2 linked regions of the Paraburkholderia fungorum genome follow. The protein of the gene in region 1 interacts with the protein of each later gene in a pairwise test. Links are inferred from orthologs where the notes say so. Each region holds a gene or a part of one and is shown on either strand. Other genes may lie near its edges. The genes, in order: BLS41_RS16705 and purT.

The links.
Region 2: the proteins of BLS41_RS16705 (region 1) and purT interact in binary tests that used the Escherichia coli proteins (3 or more experiments, as listed by UniProt). The link is inferred for Paraburkholderia fungorum from one-to-one orthologs.

What each region holds. Positions count from the first base shown.
Region 1 is NZ_FNKP01000002.1:108,495-111,782, reverse strand. Bases 267-3,238 are described here. They hold BLS41_RS16705 (polyprenyl synthetase family protein), read right to left. Parts: upstream 2,208-3,238; coding sequence 1,326-2,207; downstream 267-1,325. Other genes in these bases: BLS41_RS16695 (aromatic ring-hydroxylating oxygenase subunit alpha), read left to right, coding at 2,800-3,238; BLS41_RS16700 (exodeoxyribonuclease VII small subunit), read right to left, coding at 2,204-2,512; dxs (1-deoxy-D-xylulose-5-phosphate synthase), read right to left, coding at 267-1,240. Outside these bases: more of dxs, read right to left, coding at 1-266; more of BLS41_RS16695, read left to right, coding at 3,239-3,288.
Region 2 is NZ_FNKP01000001.1:1,331,475-1,334,741, forward strand. Bases 24-2,974 are described here. They hold purT (formate-dependent phosphoribosylglycinamide formyltransferase), read left to right. Parts: upstream 24-867; coding sequence 868-2,082; downstream 2,083-2,974. Other genes in these bases: BLS41_RS05880 (META domain-containing protein), read right to left, coding at 24-420; BLS41_RS05895 (DUF6726 family protein), read left to right, coding at 2,204-2,416; BLS41_RS05900 (MliC family protein), read left to right, coding at 2,500-2,868. Outside these bases: more of BLS41_RS05880, read right to left, coding at 1-23; BLS41_RS05905 (acetolactate synthase large subunit), read left to right, coding at 3,126-3,267. UniProt on the Escherichia coli protein: Involved in the de novo purine biosynthesis. Catalyzes the transfer of formate to 5-phospho-ribosyl-glycinamide (GAR), producing 5-phospho-ribosyl-N-formylglycinamide (FGAR). Formate is provided by PurU via hydrolysis of 10-formyl-tetrahydrofolate.

The sequences.
Region 1 (3,288 bases):
CGATCGCGAACACCACTGGCAGATTTTGCAGCGCGACGTCGTGGATCAACTGATCGTACGCACGTTGCAGGAAGGTCGAGTAGATCGCCACGACCGGCTTCATGCCGTCCGCAGCCAGACCGCCCGCGAAGGTCACGGCGTGCTGCTCGGCAATGCCGACGTCGAAGTAACGCTCCGGGAAGCGCTTCTCGAACTCGACCATGCCCGAACCTTCGCGCATGGCCGGCGTGATACCGACGACGCGCGCGTCCAGCTCGGCCGCGTCGCACAGCCACTCGCCGAACACTTGCGTGTAGGTCTTCTTCGACGGTGTGGTGGCCGGCTTGATGCCTTCCGCCGGGTTGAACTTGCCCGGGCCGTGGTAAAGCACCGGATCGGCCTCGGCCAGCTTGTAGCCCTGACCCTTCTTCGTGACGACGTGCAGGAATTGCGGACCGCGCAGTTCCTTGATGTTCTGCAGCGTCGGGATCAGCGAATCGAGGTCGTGACCGTCGATCGGGCCGATGTAGTTGAAGCCGAACTCTTCGAACAGCGTGGCCGGCACGATCATGCCCTTAGCGTGCTCTTCGAGCTTGCGAGCCAGGTCGAGCATCGGCGGCGCGACGCGCAGCACGCGTTCGACGCCCGCACGCGCGGCGGCGTAGAAACGGCCCGACATCAGGCGCGCGAGATGGCGATTCAGCGCGCCGACCGGCGGCGAAATCGACATGTCGTTGTCGTTCAGGATGACCAGCAGCGGCACGTCGTCTTCGACACCGGCGTTGTTCATCGCCTCGAAAGCCATGCCAGCCGTCATGGCGCCGTCGCCGATCACGGCGATGCCCATGCGGTTATCGCCCTGCAGCTTGCTCGCGACCGCCATGCCGAGCGCAGCCGAAATGGACGTGCTGGAGTGCGCGGTGCCGAACGTGTCGTATTCCGACTCGTCGCGCTTCGGGAAGCCCGAAATCCCGTCGAGCTGACGCAGCGTGTGCATCTTGTCGCGGCGACCCGTCAGGATCTTGTGCGGGTACGTTTGATGACCGACGTCCCAGACAATCCGGTCGCGCGGTGTGTCGAACACATAGTGCAGAGCAATGGTCAACTCGACCGTGCCGAGGTTGGACGAAAGATGGCCGCCCGTCTGCGATACGCTGTCGAGCACAAAGGCACGCAACTCGTCTGCAAGCGGTTGCAACTGGCGGCGATCGAGGCGGCGCAAGGCTGCCGGGTCGTCAATGGTTTTCAGCAAGTCGTACATCGTCGTTCCATTGTAGGAAAACTTACGCGCCCGCACTTCATACATGCACCCGGGGATAAAGGTGCGCGGCGGCGGGCTTTCGCGTTCAGCTAACCCGGTTCACTACCAGGTCGGCCAATTCGGCAAGACGCTGCGCGCGTGCGCCGAACGGCGCAATCGCGGCGTGGGCGTCGCTGCGCAGTTGCGCTGCGAGCGCACGGGAAGCGTCAAGGCCAATAATCGACACGTAGGTCGGCTTGCCGTCCTTCGCGTCTTTGCCTGCGGTCTTGCCGAGCGTCGCGGAGTCGGTCGTGACGTCGAGAATGTCGTCGACGACCTGAAACGCGAGGCCGACAGCGGCCGAATAGGCGTCGAGTGCACGCATGGCTTCCGCGTCCGGCGTTTCGCCCGCCAGTGCGCCCATGCGCACCGCGGCGCGCAGCAATGCACCGGTTTTCAGCCGATGCATGGTTTCCAGTTGCGGACGCGTCAGCGTGTGGCCGACGCTAGCAAGATCGATTGCCTGACCGCCGCACATGCCGATCGAGCCGCTCGCCAACGCCAGTTCACGCACCAGCGAAGCCTGCTGCGCCGGCGCCAGAACCTCGGACGTCAGCGCAACGAAAGCTTGCGATTGCAGCGCGTCGCCGACCAGCAATGCCGTCGCTTCGTCATATTTGACGTGTACCGTCGGCTTGCCGCGACGCAACGCGTCGTCGTCCATACAGGGCATGTCGTCGTGCACGAGCGAGTACACGTGGATCATTTCCAGCGCTGCCGCTGCCGCATCCAGGCATTCGGCGCGCGCGCCGGTCAGCTCGCCGGCCGCATGGCACAGCAGCGGGCGAACCCGCTTGCCGCCGCCCAGCACCGCATAGCGCATGGCCTCGTGCAGTTTCGCGGGCTCGGTCGCCTCGGTCGGCAGATAGTGTTCAAGTGCCGTTTCGACGCGTTCGAGTACCGAGCGCGTCCATTGTTCGAATGTCATAGGTCGTCCCCGCTTTCAGTAGCGGCTGTGCCTGCGGTATTCATGGGCAGAGGCTTGAGCGTCTCGCCATCGAGCACGCGGACCTGCTGCTCGACCTTTTCGAGCTGCTGCTGACAAAACGCCACCAGAGCCGCACCGCGCCGGTAGGCGGTGAGCGACTCTTCGAGACTCAGGCTGCCGCCTTCCATGCGCGCAACCAGCTCTTCCAGCTCTGCCTGCGCGGCCTCGTAGTTGCCGGGCAACGGCGTGTTATCGACGCCTTCAGCAGGCGCGGCTGCAGGTTCTTTCGACGCGGTCTTCGCCATGAATAGTCGCAAAATTAAAACAAGTCGGACATTCTACGGCAAAAGCGACAATTCCGATCCGCTCGCCGCCTTCCCTCTCACCCGTGAATCCCGCGCCGCCCCAGCAGTCTCGCAGAAAAAAAACGATCAGTCTGCGGCTAAAAGGTCGAACTTTCATGACTTTTTTGACCCAAATCAGGCACTTAAGCGCCCCAGACATGGCGAAACTGTTATAATCGCAGGCTCCCTAAATCGAATCTATCGATGGTTGGGTTGTTCACTGCTTTCACGTCTTCACGGGAGTGGGAATGTCCAATCTGAGCAATGCATTGCAGTTGCGGTCTATTCACAGCCAGCTGCCAGTCACGGCTTACTTTGACGAAGCGCTCCTTACGCGCGAAATCGAAACCCTTTTCAAGAAAGGTCCTCGTTACATCGGCCACGATCTCATGGTGCCCGAAGCGGGGAATTATTTTGCCTTGCCCAGCGAAAGCGAGGGGCGCGTGCTCGTCCGCAACCAGCAGTCGCAGGTCGAATTGCTGTCGAACGTGTGCCGCCACCGGCAGGCCATCATGCTCAATGGTCGCGGCCAGACGGAGAACATCGTCTGCCCGTTGCATCGCTGGACCTACGATCTCAAAGGCGAGCTTCTCGGCGCGCCGCATTTCGCAGACAACCCCTGCCTGAATCTCGGCGCCACGCCGTTGCAGAACTGGCAAGGGCTGCTGTTCGAAGCGCAGGGCCGCGACGTCGCGCGCGATCTGGCTCGTCTGGGCACCAAACAGCACTTCGATTTT
Region 2 (3,267 bases), on another replicon or contig:
GCTCTCGATTTTTCCGCCCGGCGTCATGCACGCCATGCGCGTACCGCCCAGCGCGCCAAAGCTCAGCTTGCCGTCTTTCAGCGCGTACGAACCCATGAAGCGGTTGCAGCCGGAAAAGCCGCTCGCGTGGCGCTGGCCTTTATCGGTGGACAGCTTGAGCGTGATCGGGCCGCCCTGATCCGCGGACGGAATCGCGCGCACCGTGCCGTCCGCCTGCTTCCACGCGCTCAGCGTCCAGCTGGTGTCGTCGAGCAGCTGCGCGGCGGCGGGGTTGAACGGATCGGGCGCGGCGGCCTCGGAATCGGGGTGTTTGGGCATTGCACAGGCGCTCAGCAGCGCAGCGACGCTCAGCGCGGCGATGGTCGCGCGCGCATAGGGAGTGAAGCGCGCAATACGTCGCGCGGAGGAGCTTTGGAGCATGACGTCGTTCCTCTTCAAACAGGCGAAGGCGTAAGGGTAACGCACTAAGCTCGCCGCACGCGAGCCCGACGGCGAGCGGCGAAGCTTTTGTGAGTTAACGGCAGCGGCGGCAGGCAGCGCAGCCTTGCGCGCCGCCGTCGCATCCTTACGCGCGGATGAAATGGCAGTGTTGATCGACAACGTCGATCACACATTGACCACGCGCGGCGAGCGGTCCGCGGGTCGTCTGTGCCCGGCTGCGTCGACCTGGCAGGGCGGTTTTTTCTGCACGCGACGACCAGGCGCAAAAGGAAAGCAAAAAGGAAAGCAACCGTTGCCGGGCGCGTCTGGAAACCGGCCGTACACGAAGGCTGAACACAGCCTCAGCATGGGTGCGCATCGGGGTGGGCATGTTAACATCGCGTTCTAACCAATCCCACCCTCATCCGACTTTTTTCTGGAGCACCCATGCAGATCGGCCAACGGATCGGCACCCCCCTTTCTGAATCCGCCACGCGCGTCATGCTGCTCGGCGCCGGCGAGCTCGGCAAGGAAGTGATCATCGCGCTGCAACGGCTGGGCGTCGAAGTGATCGCCGTCGACCGTTACCCGAATGCGCCGGGCCACCAGGTCGCGCATCGCTCGCACGTGATCGACATGACCGACCGCGCCGCGTTGCGTGCGCTGGTCGAGCAGGAACGCCCGCATCTGATCGTCCCCGAGATCGAGGCGATCGCCACCGACGCGCTCGCCGCCATCGAAACCGACGGTCTCGCCGAAGTGATCCCGACCGCGCGCGCCACGCAACTCACGATGAACCGTGAAGGCATTCGCCGTCTCGCTGCCGAGGAACTCGGCTTGCCGACCTCGCCGTACGCGTTCGCCGACTCGCTCGACGAATTGCGCGCGGGCATCGCCAAGGTGGGCTACCCGTGCGTGGTGAAACCGGTGATGTCGTCGTCGGGCAAGGGCCAGTCGGTGCTGAAGAGCGACGCCGACGTCGAACCCGCCTGGCAGCACGCGATGGCGGGCGGCCGCGTGAATCACGGCCGCGTGATCGTCGAAGGCTTTATCGACTTCGAATACGAAATCACGCAACTGACCGTGCGCGCCATCGACCCGGCGAGCGGCGAAGTCAGCACGTATTTCTGCGACCCGATCGGCCACGTGCAGGTAGCGGGCGACTACGTCGAATCGTGGCAGCCGCAGCCGATGAGCCCGCTCGCGCTCGAACGCTCGCGCGAAGTCGCGCACAAGGTGACGGCGGCGCTCGGCGGCCGGGGCCTGTTCGGCGTTGAACTTTTCGTGCGCGGCGATGACGTATGGTTTTCGGAAGTCAGCCCGCGTCCGCACGACACGGGTCTGGTCACGCTGGCTTCGCAGCGTTTCTCCGAGTTCGAGTTGCACGCCCGCGCAATCCTCGGTTTGCCGGTCGATACGTCGTTACGGGCGCCGGGTGCGTCGGCGGTGATTTACGGCGGGCTGGACGAGGCGGGCATCGCGTTCGAAGGCGTCGCGGCGGCGCTGGCGGTGCCTAATGCGGATCTGCGTCTGTTCGGCAAGCCGGAAAGCTTCGTCAAACGCCGCATGGGCGTGGCGCTCGCAACCGGCGAGAACCTCGACGAAGCACGCTCGCGTGCGAAAGAGGCTGCGGCTGCGGTGCGGCCCGTATCGGCGAAATAAGGCCTGGCGGCGCGCTGACAAAGCCCGGGCCGCCATCGATGCATGACCCGCGCGCGGCACGTTTGCCGCGCGCGCAATCTGGATGTCGGAGCCGGTCAGGCTCTGTGGAGTCGAGGTGCGTATGTCGCTGGAATCCCGCAAGACAATGCGGCGCGGTATGGTGGGTCGGCTCGGCACGCTCGGCGCATTGCTCGCGCTGTGCTCGGCGATCAGCGGATGCGGTCTCGCTGCCGCGCCGTGCCGGATCGCCTCGGCCGGTTTGAAGATCGTGCCGGTGGTGGGGCACGTCGCCGCCGCGCCGACCGATGCATGCGCAGGCGTGATCGATCCATAAATCAGCCTCCAGCGGGCCACGCGCGCTCGCTGTTCAAGGCGCGGCGCCGGACGTTTGACACGCAGCAACACTCGAGGCATCTCATGACGAAATGGCTTGTTGCAACAATTACGGCGGCCGGTTTCACCGCACTCTACGGGAGCGCCTGCGCTGCGCCCCTACAGCTTTCCGAACTCCAGATCAAAGACCGTCAGTCGCACAAATACACCTGTGCGACCGGCAAGATTCTGCACGTCACTTACTGGAACACGTCGAACGGACAGAGCTTCGCGCTCGTGCCGGTGAAGGGCAAACCGCTGCTGTTCGTCAACGTCATGTCCGGCTCCGGCGCGAAATATCAGGCCGGTAGCTACACCTGGTGGACCAAGGGACCGCGCGCCGATCTGTACGACGCGATGAACGGCGAAAACGCTTCGCCGATATTGTCCGACTGCGTCACCATCGTTCGCTAGACATGATGCGGCGGCTCTCTTCCTCCCTGCCGCCGTTCGCTGATTTCCGTTTGCTCCCGTCTCATGCCAGCCGCGCGGCATTGCCCGGCTGCGCGCAGCCTTTTTACCTCAGGAGTAAGCTGTCCCGCGTGGCATTCGCCATGCCGTCATGCCATGCCGCGCGCTGTCCGCGTGGCCGTCGTCGTCTTCGATCGTCCATCCCCGGACCTTAACGGACGGGCTCGCAGCCCCGTCGGTATCATCAAGCGAGACTCTCAATGAAAGCATCGGACCTGTTCGTCAAATCGCTGGAAGCTGAAGGTGTCGAGTATGTGTTCGGCATCCCCGGTGAAGAAAATCTCGATCTGCTCGAGTCGCTGCGCCGCTCGAAAATCCGTCTGATTCTCACGCGTCACGAAC